DNA from 3 places in the Variovorax cryoconiti genome. Region 1 is predicted to be linked to each of the others. Evidence: predicted binding sites of a transcription regulator. Region 1 holds the regulator's gene; each other region holds the start of a gene.

Region 1 (5,430 bases):
CGAGGCCACGCTGAAGGATGTCGACCTGTCGGCGCTCGAGAGCCCGGCGGCGCAGGCGCTGATGCTGATGCTGGCGAAATACCCCGAGATGCTCACCGCCGCCGCCAAGGATTTCGCGCCGCACGACGTGACCTTCTACCTGCGCGAACTGGCTGCCAGCTACCACAGCTACTACGATGCCGAGCGCATTCTGGTCGACGAGGAACCGGTCAGGCTCGCCCGGCTGGCGCTGGTCGCCGCCACCGCGCAGGTGCTGCACAATGGCCTCGCGATTCTCGGCGTGAGCGCGCCGCGCAAGATGTGATGACCTCTTTTTCCTCCCCATGAAAACAAGACAACGCGGCAACACGGTCATCGGCCTGATCATCGGCATCGTCCTGGGCCTGGGCGTGGCGCTCGGCATCGCGGTCTACGTCACCAAGGTGCCGATTCCGTTCATGACCAAAACCCAGCGCGGCGGTGCCGAGCAGGACGAGGCCGAGGCCCGCAAGAACAAGGACTGGAACCCCAACGCGCCGCTCGCCGGCAAGCCGTCGGCGCGCACCCCGCCCGAGCAGCCCGCCTCGGTCGGCCCGCTGAACCCGGCCGTGCCAGCCACCGGCCCGGTGCCAGCGGTGGTCGCGCCTGCTACGCCGGCGACCCGGCCCCGCACCGATGCCACGGCACCCGCCGCCTCGTCCGACCCGCTGGGCGACCTGGCCCGCGCCCGCGCCGGCACCGCCGCCCCGGCCACCACCACGGCGGCGGCCGACGGCACCGACCCCTTCGTGTACTTCGTGCAGGCCGGGGCCTTCCGCAGCACCGACGACGCCGAGGCGCAGCGTGCCAAGCTGTCGCTGATGGGCGTCGAAGCGCGCGTCACCGAGCGCGAGCAGGCCGGCCGCACCGTCTACCGGGTGCGCGCAGGCCCCTTCAACAAGAAGGACGACGCCGACCGCCTGAAGTCGCGGCTCGACAGCGGCGGGCTCGAATCCAACCTGGTCCGTGTCCAGCGCTGAACGCCTGAACGTCTCACCGATCGGTGCCCCAGGCGCCCACCATCCCTGGCTGCGGGAACTCCGCAGCCGCTGCCCGGCTCTGTCAGCCGCACAGGAGAACCTTTGATGACCATGAACCGCCGTGATTTTTCGCTGACCGCCGCCTCGATCGGGCTGCTTCCTCTCGCCGCCACCGGCGTGCATGCCCAGGCCCGCCCGCCGAAGGCCGGCACCGACTACATCGTGCTGGGCAAGCGCGCACCGGTCGACACGCCCGCCGGCAAGGTGGAAGTGGTCGAATTCTTCTCGTACAACTGCCCGCACTGCGCCGCCTTCGAGCCGCGCCTGGAGCCGTGGGTCAAGACGCTGCCGGCCGACGTGGTGTTCAAGCGCATCCCGGTGCCCTTCGTGGGCAACGACACCGAAGCCAAGCAGCGGCTCTACTACACGCTCGAAGCCATGGGCAAGGTCGACGCCTTCCAGATGAAGCTGTTCCAGGCCATCCACCAGCAGCGCCAGCCGCTGGTCGGCGACGCCGCGATCCTGGCCTGGGCCGAGAAGCAGCCCGACCTGGACGGCAAGAAGTTCGCCGACCTGTTCAAGTCCTTCTCGGTGGCCGGCAAGGCCAAGCGCGCCACCCAGTTGACCAGCGACTATCAGGTGGCCGGCGTGCCGGCGCTGGGCGTGGCCGGGCGTTGGTATGTGGACGGCGACACGGCCGGTTCGCTCGACCGGGCGCTGGAAGTTGTGGGCCTGCTGGTGGCTGAAGCCCGCAAGGGTTGAAGACCGGAGGACCGGCGACTGTTCACCACGGCCGTTTCAAGAATGTCAAAAGCCCGCCTCGGCGGGCTTTTTCGTCCGAGCGACCGGATGCACTGATCCGGCGCATACAATCGTCGAGCAAGTTTCGTGCCTTTATGACACATCGACCCCACACTCCCCTTTCCTCCCTCCTGCGCGCCGGCTTCGCCGCGCTGCTGCTCGCCGTCGCCACGGTTCCGGCGCTGGCTGAAAAGGCCGATCGCACCAAGCCCATGAACATCGAGGCCGATGCCATGCGCTACGACGACCTGAAGCAGACCAGCGTGTTCACCGGCAACGTGGTGGTGACCAAGGGCACCATCATCATCCGCGGCGCGCGCATCGACGTGCGCCAGGACCCGGAGGGCTACCAGTACGGCGTGGTCACCGCGGCGCCCGGAAAGCTGGCTTATTACAAGCAGAAGCGCGACTCCGGCGTCGACGAGTGGACCGAGGGCGAGTCGGAGGTCATCGAGTACGACAGCCGCGCCGACAACGTCAAGTTCATCCGCCGCGCCATCATGCGGCGGCTGATCGGCGCGAAGGTCAACGACGAGACCACCGGCGCGCTGATCGTCTACGACCAGAGCAACGACACCTTCACCGTGAACGGCGCGCCGCTGCCCCCGGGTGCCAGCGTGGCCGCCGGCGACCGGGGCAGCCGCGTGCGCGCCATCCTGACGCCGAAGGCAGCCGGCGCGGAAGCGGCGCAGCCGAGCGCACCCGCCGTGCCGGCATCTGCACCCGGCCGGGGCCTGCGCCCCAGCACCACGCTCGGCGGAGAAGCGCGCCCGTGAACGACAGCGTGGACATCGCGAAGCACGCCGCACCCCCTGCGGCCGTCGAAGGCAGCCGGCTCCAGGTGCGCGGGCTGCAGAAGCGCTACGGCAGCCGGCAGGTCGTCAAGAACGTCTCGCTCGATGTGCAGAAGGGCGAGGTCGTCGGTCTGCTCGGGCCCAATGGCGCGGGCAAGACGACTTCGTTCTACATGATCGTGGGCCTGGTGCGGGCCGACGCTGGCGAGATCAGCATCGACGGCGAGCCGATCGCGCACATGCCGATCCACCGCCGCGCCCGCATGGGCCTGAGCTACCTGCCGCAGGAAGCCTCGATCTTCCGCAAGCTCAGCGTGCAGGAGAACGTGCGTGCCGTGCTCGAGCTGCAGCGCGAGCCCGACGCCAAGGGCCGGCTCGTGCCGATGTCGAAGAAGCGCATCGACGATCGCCTGAACGAACTGCTGTCGGACCTGCGCGTCGAGCATCTGCGCGATTCGCCGGCGCTGGCGCTGTCGGGCGGCGAGCGACGCCGCGTCGAGATCGCCCGTGCCCTGGCCACGCAGCCGCGCTTCATCCTGCTGGACGAGCCCTTTGCCGGGATCGACCCGATCGCCGTGATCGAGATCCAGCGCATCGTCAGCTTCTTGAAGAGCCGCGGCATCGGCGTGCTTATCACCGACCACAACGTGCGCGAGACGCTGGGCATCTGCGACCACGCTTTCATCATCAGCGACGGGCAAGTGCTGGCACAAGGCACGCCTTCGGAGATCGTCGACAACGCCGAGGTACGCCGCGTGTACCTGGGCGAACACTTCCGCATGTAAGGGGAGGGCGAAACTCCCATGAAGCAGGGCCTGTCGCTCCGCGTTTCGCAGCACCTTGCGCTCACGCCCCAGTTGCAGCAGTCGATCCGGCTGCTGCAGCTGTCCACGCTCGAACTGAGCCAGGAAGTGGAGCAGATGCTCGACGAGAACCCGTTTCTCGAGCGCACCGCCGAAGAGGCCGCCCGTGAGGAGTTCGGCGTCGACGCCGCCGATGCGCCGCCGCCGCGCGACGACGACTTCGCGCCCGGCCCCGCCGCCGCCAGCAACGACAGCACCACCAGCACCACCGAGGCCGAGGCGCCGGCGGTCGACGCGACCGAAGCCACGCCCGACTGGGAAGGCGACGGCACTGTCGACATGGCACCCGACGACAGCGAATGGGGCGGCGACGCGCCCCCGCGCGCCAACAACCTGGGCGACGACGAACGCGCCGATGCCACCGAGCTGGCGCGCAGCCAGGAGTCGCTGCAGTCCCATCTGCACCGCCAGGCCCTGAGCCTGCGCCTGAACGAAAGCGACCAGGCGGCGCTGCGCTTCCTGATCGAATCGCTCAACGAAGACGGCTACCTCGAGGACTCGCTGCCCGCCCTGGCCTCGGGCCTGGCCGGCGACGACAACGACGAGTTCGACGGCCTGGTGCACCACTTCCAGGTGGCGCTCGGCCTGCTGCAGAGCCTGGAACCGGTCGGCGTGGGCGCACGCGATCTGGGCGAATGTCTCGCCATCCAGTTGCGTGCGCTGGCCCGTGCGAACGAAAGCGCCGAAGAGACGCAGGTGCGCAAGACCGCCATCGCGATCTGCAAGCAGCCGATGGAACTGCTCGCCCGGCGTGACTTCAAGCGCCTGGCCACGCTCACGCGCAGCAACGAGGAAGAGGTGCGCTCGTCGCTGCAACTGATCGCCACGCTCGAACCCAAGCCGGGTCGGCGCTTCGTCGATGTGGAACGCAACGTGGTGGTCCCCGACGTGATCGTCACGCGCATGGGCGCCGGCACCAACATCAAGTTCCGCGTGATGCTCAACCCCGACGTGATGCCGCGCCTGCGGGTGCACGACATCTACGCCGGCGCGCTCAAGCAGCACAAGGGCGAGGGCAGCCAGGCGCTGTCGCAGCGGCTGCAGGAGGCGCGCTGGTTCATCAAGAACATCCAGCAGCGCTTCGACACCATCCTGCGCGTGAGCAATGCCATCGTCGACCGGCAGAAGAGCTTCTTCGTGCACGGCGAGCTGGCCATGCGGCCGCTGGTGCTGCGCGAGATCGCCGACGAGCTCGGCCTGCACGAATCCACCATCAGCCGGGTGACCACGGCCAAGTACATGTCCACGCCCTACGGCACGGTCGAGCTGAAGTACTTCTTCGGCTCGGCGCTGGGCACCGAGACCGGCGGCAACGCGTCGAGCACCGCGGTGCGTGCGCTCATCAAGCAGTTCGTCACGGCCGAGAGCATCAAGAAACCGCTGTCGGACAGCCAGATCTCCGAGATGCTCAAGGAGCAGGGCATCGAATGCGCCCGGCGCACCGTGGCCAAGTACCGTGAAGCGCTGCGCATCGCGCCGGCCAACCTGCGCAAGGCGCTCTGAGTCCGCACCATGAACCAGCTCCATCTCTTTCTGCCTTGCGCCGCCGGCGTCGAGGACTTTCTGGCGCAAGAAGTGCACGGCCTCACCGGCCTGGCCGGCGACGACCTGATGGCCTCGCGCGGCGGCGTCTTCGTGCGCGGCTCGTGGCGCGACGCCATGAAGCTCAACCTGCACAGCCGGTTGGCGCAGCGCGTGCTGATCGAACTGGCGCACGCGCCGTACCGCAGCGAGAACGACCTCTATGCCATCGCCAGCGGCGTCGCGTGGGAGATCTGGTTCACGCCGCAGCAGACCTTCAAGATCGAGACCACGGCGCAGCACAGCCCGCTGCAGAGCCTGAACTTCGCCACGCTGCGCATCAAGGACGCCATCGCCGACCGCTTCCGTGCCAAGGCCGGCGGCGTGCGGCCGAGCATCGAGACGCAGTGGCCCGACGTGCGCGTGTTCGCCCACCTCACCACCGACCACTGC
Region 2 (5,430 bases), on a different contig from region 1:
GGACTGCAGTGCGGCCCGATCGTCGGCAGCAAGGCCGGCCATGGCCTCGACCAGCGCCGCGTTGGCCGCGCCGGTGCGTGCATGGCATTCGTCGCCTTGAGTAAGCGCCTGCACGACGATCGGTGCCAGCGCCACAGGCTGCGCTCGCAGCAGCGGTGCGAGCCGCTGCAGGCCGAAATCGGCGATCGCGGCAAGACGCAAGCGCGCCTCCGGCGCCTCGGTGCCGAAGCGCAGGGCCGGCGGCGGCCCTTCAACCAGCGGCGCCCATGCGACGCGGGCCGCATCGCCGACCACGGCCATCGGCATCGAGGCCGAAACGACCTGCGCCAGCGGCGTGACCACCCCGTGGTCCTGCGCGGGACGAAGCTCGACGGCGCCGGTTGACAGCATGGCGCGTGCATGCGCGTCGTCGGCGGCCAGGCCTTCGAACAGCAGCGCCTGCACGCAGGCGTTGCGCACGGCACGCGGAAGCTCGCCTTCGAATGGCGGGCCGGCGTGCAGCAGCACCGTCGAGGCCAGATCGGGCAAGGCGTCGCGGCGCAACACCACGTCGCGCAGGCTCGCGCCTTCAAAAGGTCGCGCCCAGAATGCGGCATCGGCCGTCGGAAAAGACGGAGGCACGGCAGACATGGCGTCAGGCCCCCTGCGCCACCGGAAGGATCGATGCGACGGCATCGAAGCGCTCGCCGGCGCGCAGGCAGAAGGCGGGCGTGAGCAGGCGGTCGGTCGTGACGGCGGTGCCTTCGTTGTCGTGCAAGGTCCAGCGGCCGCGCTGGTCGTTCAGCACGCTCACGTCGGCCTCGCCGCCCACCCGCAGGCTGCCGAGCGTGTCTTCCATGCCGATCATGCGGGCCGCGTTCACCGTGACCATCGGCACCACCTGCTCGATCGTCAGGCCCAGCGCCAGCATGCTGGTCATGGCCGACACCAGACTGAAGCGGATGCGTCCCTTGAACATGTGGTCTTCCTCGTCCGGGTGCGAATCCGGCGTGCCGGGTGGCGCCGGCACCGTGGTGTTGTAGCCGTGCATGTCGGCGCCGAGGGTGTCGGGCATCACGCCATAGTCCAGCACGATGCGCGCCGTGCGGTAGCTGAAATGAGAGCCGTGGCCCACGTCGATCTTCAGGCCGCGCGCGACCGCTTCCTTCACCAGCGGATGGAGCTTCCCGTCGAGTTCGACGAAGCCACCCGGGTGCCGGCTGAACGGGTGCGCCAGCACGTCGCCCGGCTTGAGCATGTCGACGACCTGGTTAAAGATCGAGTCGGGGTCGACGGCCAGCCCGCCCTCCTCCGGCTTCGGCCACAGCTGACCGAAATGGATGTACACCGGCAGTTCCGCCTCGCGGCCCATGCGGGCGGCCAGACGCATCACGTCGACACCCCAGCGCGCGAAGCCGCCAATCTCGGCATGCGCCTTCAACCCACGGACCAGATCGCGGTTGCTGCGCGCAGCCTTCACCGCCGCGTCGACGTCGAGACAGTCCGGGCGGTACAGCTCGGGGTAGTAGTGCCCCTCGAGCCCGCCCACCAGATAACACGACATGAAAGCCACCACGCGTGACTTGGCAGTGGCCACGACGTAGTCGCGAAAACCCGGCAGCGTGATCGAACTCGGCCCGCCCTGGTCGACCAGGGTGGTCACGCCGGAATGCACGCCACACAGGTCGGCGTTCATCCCGAAGCGGCCGGTCACCCCCTGGTAGACGTGCGCATGGGTGTCGATCAGCCCCGGGAGCACCAGCTTCCCACGGCAGTCGACCACCTGGGTGTCGTGGGTATCGGCCAGCGCGCTGGCCGACAGGTCGGGCCCGACCGCCGCGATGCGCGTACCCGACACCAGCACATCCATGATGCCGTTGCGCTGACTGGCGGGATCGATCACGCAGCCGCCTTTGAGCAGAATGTTCGTCATGTCCTTGGTCGTTCCGAAATGGTTCAGTTGAACTAAATAGGTGGCATGCCGCATGTTTCGTGCCACCCCCGCGACCGGTCGATCCGGCAACAGATATGCGGTATGCCCGCTAAACTGCCGCGCAGCCCCACCCTTCCGCGGGGCCGGGATGCGGCCCCTGCCGCTCAACGCTGCACACGTGTTCAGATGACAGAAAAAACCAAGAGCAAGACCGTCCAGGCGGAACTCCAGGCCGCACAGGAACGCTCGATGCTGTTCGCCCGCCCGGGCTTCCTGATCCGCCGGCTGCATCAGATTCACAGCGGTCTCTTCACCGAAGAAACCAAGGCCTTCAACATCACGCCCGTGCAGTACAGCCTGCTGACCGCCCTGGCGGAGCACGGCGAGATGGACCAGAACACCCTGGCCATGGAGATCGGCCTCGAGCGCACCACGGTCGCCGAGGTGTTGCCTCGCCTGGAGAGCCGTGAGTTCATCGAGCGCAACCAGTCAACGCAGGACAAGCGCGTGAAGCTGGTCAAGCTCAGTCGCACGGGCAAGGCGATGGTTCGTCGCATGGAAGCCGCCGCCCAGCGCGCCCACGACCGAACCATCGAGCACCTGCCTGCAGCGGAGCGGCAGCTGTTCATGCTGCAGCTGATTCGGCTGGTGGAAGCAAACAACCATAAGAGCGTGGCACCCCTGCGGCTGCGCTGAGCTGCTGCTGGCTGAGCGGGAATACTGGTCTGTCGAGGCGCAGTGACGGCTCATGCCGGCAGGGTGCACTGCTTCGTTCGTGTCCCCCGGCCTGCGGCCTCCTCCTTGACCTCACTGCGCAGTACACCCCACCGGCACGAGCCTGGACGCGACGGCTGATCATTGCGCTGAACGACACAGCGCGTCCAAGGCCGAGGGTGGTGGGTGGCCCCTGCAGCGAAATCAAGGAGGAGGCGAAGCCGGGGGACATTCGCGGAAGGGGCCACCCGCCGCCCTGGGCCCATCAACGGCACTGCAAAACCCAAACTCACAGCCGCTTCCATAATAGGTGGCATGCCCCATTAATGCGCGGCATACCACCGATACGGTGCATCACGCACGCTGCCAGATACTGACGAACGCTTGGTCGAGCGTGAATTTCACGCGCAAACCTGTTCGCTGTGCTGGATATTGATGCAACGCAAGGACAGGACATGCCGCAAGCTGCTAGTGGCATGGACGTTGCTTGAAAGCCCAAGGGCCGCGGCATTTCTGCCACGGGTTTCCGCCACCGGAGGTCTCATGGGTCTGGAAGGTTCTGTCGCCATCGTCACAGGCGCTGCCATCGGCATCGGCTTCGCTGCGGCTGAGCGCCTGGCGGAGCGTGGCGCGCGGGTCGTCATCGCTGACCGCAGCGGCGCCGAAGAAGCCGCCGCCCGGCTGGCAGGGCGCAACCTCCAGGTCACGGGCCTCGCGCTCGACGTCTCCTCGCCCGAGCAGGTGAGCGCTGCCGTGCAAGCCACCGAATCGCGCCATGGCCGCATCGACGTGCTGGTGAACAACGCCGGCATCTACTCCACGCTCGAACCCAAGCCCTTCGAGCAGCTGACGCCGCAGGAGTGGCGTCAGGTGTTCGACGTCAACGTGATCGGCGTGTTCCTGATGTGCCAGGCGGTGCTACCGGCCTTCCAGCGCGCCGGGGGCGGCCGCATCGTCAACATCTCTTCGGGCGTCGCCTTCAAGGGCAACCCCTGGATGGCGCACTACGTGGCCAGCAAGGGCGCCGTGATCTCGCTGACGCGGGCGCTCGCCACCGAACTCGGCCGCTACCAGATCCTCGTCAACAGCGTGGCACCGGGCTTCACGCTGAGCGACGGCGTCCACCGCAACCCCACGCTGGTCGAAGGCGTGCGCGAGCCGTCGATGCGCAACCGGGTGCTCGCGCGCGACATGACGCCGGCCGACCTGGTGGGCGCCATCGAGTTCTTCGCCGACGCACAGTCGGCCTTCATCACCGGCCAGACGCTGGTGGTGGACGGCGGCGCGTACTTCCACTGACGCCGATCCCGCCGCATGTCCGCCACCACCATCCCCGTGATCGACCTCGCGCCCGCGCTGCAGGGCAACCGTGCCGAACGCCTGCGCGTCGCGCGCGAGATCGAGGCCGCCTGCACCGACATCGGCTTCTTCACGATCACCGGCCATGGCGTGCCGCTCACGCTGATCGACACGCTGCGCGGCCACGCCGGCACCTTCTTCAATCTGCCGCTGGACGAGAAACGCCGTGCCGAGCCCGAGAAGGTCACCGTGCCGCGCGGCTACCGCGCGCTGGGCTTCGATTCGCTGTCGCGCGGCAATGCCGGCGACGCGCCGGGCGACCTGAAGGAGTACTACCACTTCGGCCGCGAAAGCTGGCCCGACACGCCCTACTACACCAACGAGGCGGGCCAACGCTATTTCATCCCGAACCGCTGGCCGGCGCGGCCCGACGGCTTCGCTGCGGCGGCCGCCATGTACTACGCCGAGATGGAGCGGCTCACCGGCCAGATGATGTCGCTTGCCGCCTTGGCGCTCGGGCTCGATGAAGACTTCTTTGAGGACAAGATCGACCGGCACATCACAGCGATGCGCCTGAATTTCTACCCGGCGCAGCAGGAAGCGCCGCTGGCCGGCCAGATGCGTGCCGGCCCGCACACCGACTACGGCCTGCTGACCATCCTCAACGGCGAGAACACGCCCGGCGGGCTCGAGGTGCAGACGCGCGGCGGGCGATGGCTGCGCGTCGAGACCGACCCCGACACCTTCGTCGTGAACATCGGCGACCTGTTGATGCGCTGGACCAACGACCGCTGGGTGTCGAACGTGCACCGCGTGGTCAACCCGCCGCCCGGCAGCGGCCCGGCGGCGCAGCGCATCTCGCTGGCCTTCTTCCACCACCCGAACTACGACGCGCTGGTCGAGTGCATCGCGCCCGAAGGCCAGGCGAAGTACCCGCCCGTGCTGTCGGGCGAATACCGCGACCAGCAGTACCGGCGCACGCGCGTCTGAGCGCGACGCCCCGCTCTTCTTTTAGAACCAATATGTGGCACACCCCACTTCTTCGAAGGAGCGCCCGATGAACGCTCGCACCCCGCCGGCCGGCCTGCAACTTCCGGCCGACGCCGACCAGGGCATCGGCGGCAGCCCGCGCCGCAAGGAAGACCGCCGCCTCCTGCTCGGCCGCGGCCAGTACGTGGGCGACATCCGCATGCCCGACATGCTCGACGTGGCCTTCGTCCGCTCGCCTGTGGCGCATGCCCAACTCGGCCGGATCGACAAGCCCGAAGGAATGGCGTCGATGGTCTACACGATGGACGACCTGCACGATGTGCAGCCGATCCTCGCCGCGTCTTCGCTGCCCGGGTTCAAGCGCTCGGTGCAGCATCCGCTGGCGAAAGACAAGGTGCGCTTCGTCGGCGAGCTGGTGGCGGCCTGCGTGGCGCCGACGCGCGCCCGCGCCGAGGACATCGCCGCGCAGGTCGTGGTCGACTACATCGACCTGCCGGTGCTGGCCGACATGGAAG
Region 3 (5,430 bases), 320 kb from region 1:
GTCACGCGGCGCCTGCACGGCTATGTCGTCGCTCCGATCGACGGTGGCACCACGCTCAATGGCGAGCTGCTGGGCAACGAGGCCGTCGCCCTGCAGGACGGTGACGTGCTCGAGCTGGGCGGCACGCGCATGCAGTTCGTCCACGCCTGAGGCGGCGCGGCCCCACCGAGATCGGCGCTGCGCGCCATGAAAGCGCTGCGCCAGCACTGGCTGCGGATCCTCATCACGCTGGTTCCCGTGGTCATGGCGCTGGCCCATGCAACGGGCGCGTGGCGCTCCCCCTTCGTCGAACCCTTCGACAACTTCATCTACGACGCACGGCTGCGGCTGACCATGCCGCGCACGCTCGACCCCCGCATCGTCATCGTCGACATCGACGACCCCAGTCTCCAGCAACTGGGCCAGTGGCCGTGGAGCCGCGACAAGCTGGCGCGCCTGACCGACGAGCTCATGAGCCGGCAGCAGGCGGCGGTGCTCGGCTATGACGTGCTCTTCGTCGAAGCCGACGGCAGCTCCGGTCTTGCGACCCTGCGCGGCCTGGCCGAGGGAGCGCTGAAGGACAACCCGGCCTTCGCCGTGGCGCTGGAGCGCATTGCGCCGAGCCTCGACTACGACGTCACCTTCGCGCAGTCGCTGGCCAGGCAGCGCGTGTCGCTCGGCTATTACTTCACGCAGACCGACAAGCCGCATGCCAAGGGCATGCTCCCGGCACCGGTGCTGTCCACCGAGGCCTTCCCGCGCGGTCAGGCCTACGCCACGCGCTGGAACGGTTTCGCCGGCAGCATCGCGCCGCTGGCCACCGCGGCGCCGGCCAGCGGCTTCATCAATGTGCTGATCGAATCCAGCGAAGACGGTGTGGTGCGCGCCGCGCCGTTGCTCGCGCGCTATGACGGCGACGCGGCGGCGCCGGGCTTCTACGAGTCCCTGGCCTTGGCCGTCTATCGGCTGGCGAAGGGCGCGCCGCCGGTCCGGCCGGCGTTCACGCCGAACGCCCTGCAGCACTCGCCGGTCCTGCTCGAGGCGGTCGTGCTGGGCACGCCGGCAGCGCCGCAGTTGCGGGTGCCCGTCGACCAGAGCGCCAGCCTGCTCGTGCCCTACCGCGGGCCCGGCGGCGCGCGCGGCGGGTCGTTCCGCTACGTGGCCGCGGCGGACGTGCTGGCCGGCAAGCTCGCGCCCGCCGAGTTCAAGGACAAGATCGTCCTGGTCGGCGCCACGGCGCCAGGCTTGCAGGACCTTCGCGCGACACCGGTAGGCGCAGCCTTCCCTGGCGTGGAAGTGCACGCCAACATCATCTCCGGCCTGCTCGATGGCCGGTTGCCCTTCGTGCCCGACTACGCCCCCGGCTACGACGTGCTGGTGCTGCTCATCGCCGGGCTCACGCTGGCCCTCGGCATGTCGATGCTGCCTGCGTCGCGTGCCGTGCTGCTGGGTGCGGCCGTCGGCACCGTGGTGGTCGGCCTGAACGCCGTGCTGTTCGCCAGCTTCGGGCTGGTGCTGCCCCTGGCGGTCGCGCTGATGATGATGGCCATGGCCTTCGTGCTCAACATGAGCTGGGGCTACTTCGTCGAGGCGCGCGCCCGGCGCAGCCTGGCACGGCTCTTCGGCACCTATGTGCCGCCGCAGCTGGTCGACGAAATGCTCGCCCGCCCCGAGCGCTACAGCATGCGGGCCGAGAGCAAGGAACTCACGGTGATGTTCTGCGACATGCGCGGCTTCACGCAGCTGTCCGAGTCGATGGCGCCGACCGAGCTGCAGGCTTTTCTCAATGCCGTCTTCAGCCGGCTCACCGACATCATCAACGCCCACCGTGGCACGGTCGACAAGTACATGGGTGATTGCGTCATGGCCTTCTGGGGCGCGCCGGTCGACACGCCGCACCATGCGACCCTGGCTGTCCAGGCGGCGATCGAGATGGTCGCGGCCGTGCAGGAAATCAACCGCACCCACCGCGGCACCGGGCGCCCCCAGATCAGCGTGGGCATTGGCCTCAACACCGGCGTCATGAGCGTCGGCGACATGGGCTCCGCCGTGCGCCGCAGCTACACGGTCGTCGGCGACGCCGTCAACCTGGCCGCTCGGCTCGAGAGCCTCAGCAGCCACTACGGCACGCAGATCCTGGTCGCCGAAACCACGCGGAAGGCCGTGCCCGCCTATGTCTGGCAGGAACTCGACCGGGTCTACGTCCGCGGCAAGGCCCATGCCGTGGCCATCTTCACGCCGGTCGGGCGCGGCGGCGACGTGGGTGTGGCGCAGCGGGCACAGCTCGAGCGATGGGCATTGGTGCTTTCGGCTTACCGCGCGCAGCAATGGGCGGAAGGGCGGACCCTGCTGGCGCCTTTGCTGGCCGCGGATACGAAAAAAGTCCTTTACCAGCTTTACGCGAAGCGTTTAGCCTCCATGGCATTGCAGCCCAAAGACCCGAACTGGGACGGCGCAATCCGCTTCGATACCAAGTAACCAAGGGTCTTACACAATGCAGGTGCGTGTGCTCGGCTGTTCTGGCGCCATCGCCAAAGACTGCCGCACGACATCCTTTCTGGTCGACGACGACCTTCTCGTCGACGCCGGCACCGGCGTCGGCGACCTCACGCTCGAGCAGATGGCCGGCATCGACGACGTGCTGCTCACGCATTCGCACCTCGACCACATCGCGGCCCTGCCGCTCATGATCGACGCCATCGCCTCCCGCCGGGTACAGCCGCTGCGGGTGCATGCGCTGCGCGCCACCATCGAGGCGCTGCGTGCCCACGTCTTCAACAACGTCATCTGGCCCGACTTCGCCAGCATCCCCAGCCGCGAGGCGCCCTTCGTCAGCTTCCACGACATCGCCGTCGGCCAGACCCTGCAGCTCGGCAGCCGCCGCCCCAAGGCCATCGAGGTGCTGCCCGCCGTGCACACCGTGCCCGCCTGCGGCTACGCCGTGCGCTGCGCCGCGAGCCAGGGCCCGCACTGGGTCTTTACCGGCGACACCGAACGCAACCCGCCCTTCTGGGAACGCGTGAACGCGCTCGACGTGGCCATGCTCGTCATCGAGACCGCCTTCAGCGACCGGGAACAGGCCCTGGCCCAGCGCAGCCTGCACCTGTCACCCGCCAGCCTGGTCGACGAGCTCGCCCATATCGCCCCCGGCCGGCAATACCCGATCTACATCACCCACACCAAGCCAGCCGAGACCGGCGAAATCATGAGCCAGATCGACGCCATCACCGCGGACTGGCAAGCGCGTGGCGTGGCGGAGCACGACATCCGGTGGCTGCAGACGGCGAGCGTGCTGACCGTCTGAGTCGGACAGCGCAGTCGAAGGCGCTGCCATCGACACTTTCGGCAGGAGTGACAGGATTTGTCAGGGCATGAGGCCTCAAAGCAACGCGATCTGTCACATCATGTAAGTGAAACGTGAAGAACTGCACGTCTGCACGGGCCTGACGGCGCTTCAGGTGGTTGGCACAGTAGCTGCGGTTAGAAGACCGCACCGGGGGCGACCCGGGCCCCGTCAACCAACCTGGAGTAAGTAATGAACCGTCGTTCCATCGCACGCAACGTGCAAAAGGGTTTCACCCTGATCGAGTTGATGATCGTTGTGGCGATCATTGGTATCTTGGCTGCCGTGGCTCTGCCGGCATATCAGGATTACACGGTGCGAGCACGTGTAACGGAAGGTCTGGCATTGGCTTCCGGTGCGAAAACTGCCGTCGCTGAAAATGCGGCTCAAGGGGCCAGTTTCTATTCTGGTTGGACAGTTCCGACCGCGACTGACAATGTGTCTGCCGTCGCCATCGATGCGACCACTGGTGCCATTACGATCACTTACACCACGCGTGTTGGGCCTACGACCGCCAACAGTTTGACGCTGACCCCCACCTCTGGTGCTGCTGCGCTCGTGGGAACCGCCGGAACTGCCCCGACTACGACGACACCTGGATCGGGTGGCTCTTCCACTGTTCCTCAAGGCGGCTCGATCAATTGGCAATGCCGCCCCGCTGCCACTAACCCCATCCTGCCGAAATTCCTGCCGGCATCCTGCCGCGCCTGACGCTAGGCTCTCACGATCAGCCGCCTTTAGGCGGCTTTTTTTGGGCCTGTCACTTGAAGTGTTCGGCACGACAGTCGTTCACACCTAGCTGGGCTTCCTAAGAAACCGCCCTGCGCTCCTGAGCAGGATGCCCGAATGTCAGGTGAACAAACTGCAGGCTGGTGTTGAGCTTGGGTTCGCAGTTTTTCTACGGTCGCCCGTTCGTCTCCAGCCAAGCAACGCTGCGCTCGACCACCCAGCGCTCTAGGCATGTGAGGCTTGCTGCGCTCGGCGATCTGCACTGTGAGGTGCTGGCCCAGTATCTCCTCCACTCCCAGCGCAAAGGGCCGTCCCACGCAGCCGCTGTACTCAGTGGCTTGGCACCTGGCTCAGGCTCCGCAATGGCGCATCGCCTACAGCACTCCTGCGGTCTGTCACCTCGGCTGTGTGCACCGCAATTTGCGCTGCGCCCCAGTTTCTCGCGAGCCACCAACCTGATGTGTTTAGAGCCCGCTCCACTTGGCAAAGTACGGACGCAGCGTGCGCCATTTGGGGAAGTCGCTTGGCAGCAAGCCGTCCCCTGACGGCCGCTTCGCAGCAGATACAACATCGCGCTTCCCAGTTGGGGAGTTAGTGTGCGGACGCACGCTCTGCAGCAGCGGCAAGATTCCTTGAACCTCTATCGATCAAGCTCGGCGATCTTGACATCAATCCACCGTCGGCACTTCCCGCCAGTTCAACAGCCGCACACCCAGGCCTGCAGGCAACTCAAATGGCTCCTTCTTGCGGTCCGCATTGTTGGTGCCGGTGATCTGACGCACCGAGCCATCGATGTTCACGAACTTGATGTCCGTGATCGTGCTGGTGTATTCGGAGTAGCCGATTCCGGTAAGCACTGACCGTCCTGTCGCCAGGTCCACCGAGTACAGCCGGCTGCGTCCGGACGGGCTGCAAGCGTCGGCCGTGGTCAGCATCGGTGCGAAGGACACGATGCCGCTGAATGTGGCCGGGTTGGTCACCATCCGCCAACCTACGCCTGTGGCGGCGTCGTTTCCGAGGTCGATGTACCAGCCGCGGGACGACGCCGACAGCGTGACGCCAGTGGTCAGGTTTGTGACCTGGGTGAGTTGCGAACGGGTAACCGGCATCGTCTCGTCCACGGGGCGGAAGCCGCTGATCGTCCCATCCAGCACGCTGTAGAAGCTCTGTGCCCGGGTCGATCCGATGTCGACGGCGTCCAGCAGCTGGCCGGTTCCGAACATCACGAAGCGCTTGCGGGTCTGCGGCTGGATCTCGATCAATGGTGGCGTGGTGATGGGCTGCGCCACAGGCGTCGCCGACCCATCGCTTGCCTGCACCAGCTTGGTCGCGGCAGGGTAAGGCGTCGAGGTCCCGCGAGCGGCGGTCACATCGAAGCG

The links. Region 1 encodes sigma-54, which starts transcription at its own class of promoters, with help from an activator protein. Its sites were predicted from a motif close to TGGCANGNAANCTGCTTT; they were not measured.
Region 2: the regulator sigma-54 is predicted to act here: its motif matches at 1,960-1,977, upstream of ACSFA2_RS18470 (amidohydrolase/deacetylase family metallohydrolase).
Region 3: the regulator sigma-54 is predicted to act here: its motif matches at 3,443-3,460, upstream of ACSFA2_RS09705 (pilin).

What each region holds. Positions count from the first base shown of each region.
Region 1 covers NZ_JBPJZI010000003.1:436,020-441,449, forward strand. The annotation lists gene argS (arginine--tRNA ligase) at 1-304, shown strand, start outside; gene ACSFA2_RS11105 (SPOR domain-containing protein) at 324-998, shown strand; gene ACSFA2_RS11110 (thiol:disulfide interchange protein DsbA/DsbL) at 1,110-1,760, shown strand; gene lptA (lipopolysaccharide transport periplasmic protein LptA) at 1,895-2,575, shown strand; gene lptB (LPS export ABC transporter ATP-binding protein) at 2,572-3,378, shown strand; gene ACSFA2_RS11125 (RNA polymerase factor sigma-54) at 3,397-4,959, shown strand; gene ACSFA2_RS11130 (THUMP domain-containing class I SAM-dependent RNA methyltransferase) at 4,969-5,430, shown strand, end outside.
Region 2 covers NZ_JBPJZI010000008.1:11,624-17,053, forward strand. The annotation lists gene ACSFA2_RS18465 (oxamate carbamoyltransferase subunit AllG family protein) at 1-630, opposite strand, end outside; gene ACSFA2_RS18470 (amidohydrolase/deacetylase family metallohydrolase) at 635-1,912, opposite strand; gene ACSFA2_RS18475 (MarR family winged helix-turn-helix transcriptional regulator) at 2,099-2,608, shown strand; gene ACSFA2_RS18480 (SDR family NAD(P)-dependent oxidoreductase) at 3,170-3,925, shown strand; gene ACSFA2_RS18485 (isopenicillin N synthase family dioxygenase) at 3,941-4,915, shown strand; gene ACSFA2_RS18490 (xanthine dehydrogenase family protein molybdopterin-binding subunit) at 4,983-5,430, shown strand, end outside.
Region 3 covers NZ_JBPJZI010000003.1:114,185-119,614, forward strand. The annotation lists gene ACSFA2_RS09690 (FHA domain-containing protein) at 1-150, shown strand, start outside; gene ACSFA2_RS09695 (CHASE2 domain-containing protein) at 187-2,457, shown strand; gene ACSFA2_RS09700 (3',5'-cyclic-nucleotide phosphodiesterase) at 2,474-3,283, shown strand; gene ACSFA2_RS09705 (pilin) at 3,515-4,033, shown strand; partial or broken gene ACSFA2_RS09710 (transposase family protein) at 4,224-4,625, opposite strand; gene ACSFA2_RS09715 (PilC/PilY family type IV pilus protein) at 4,720-5,430, opposite strand, start outside.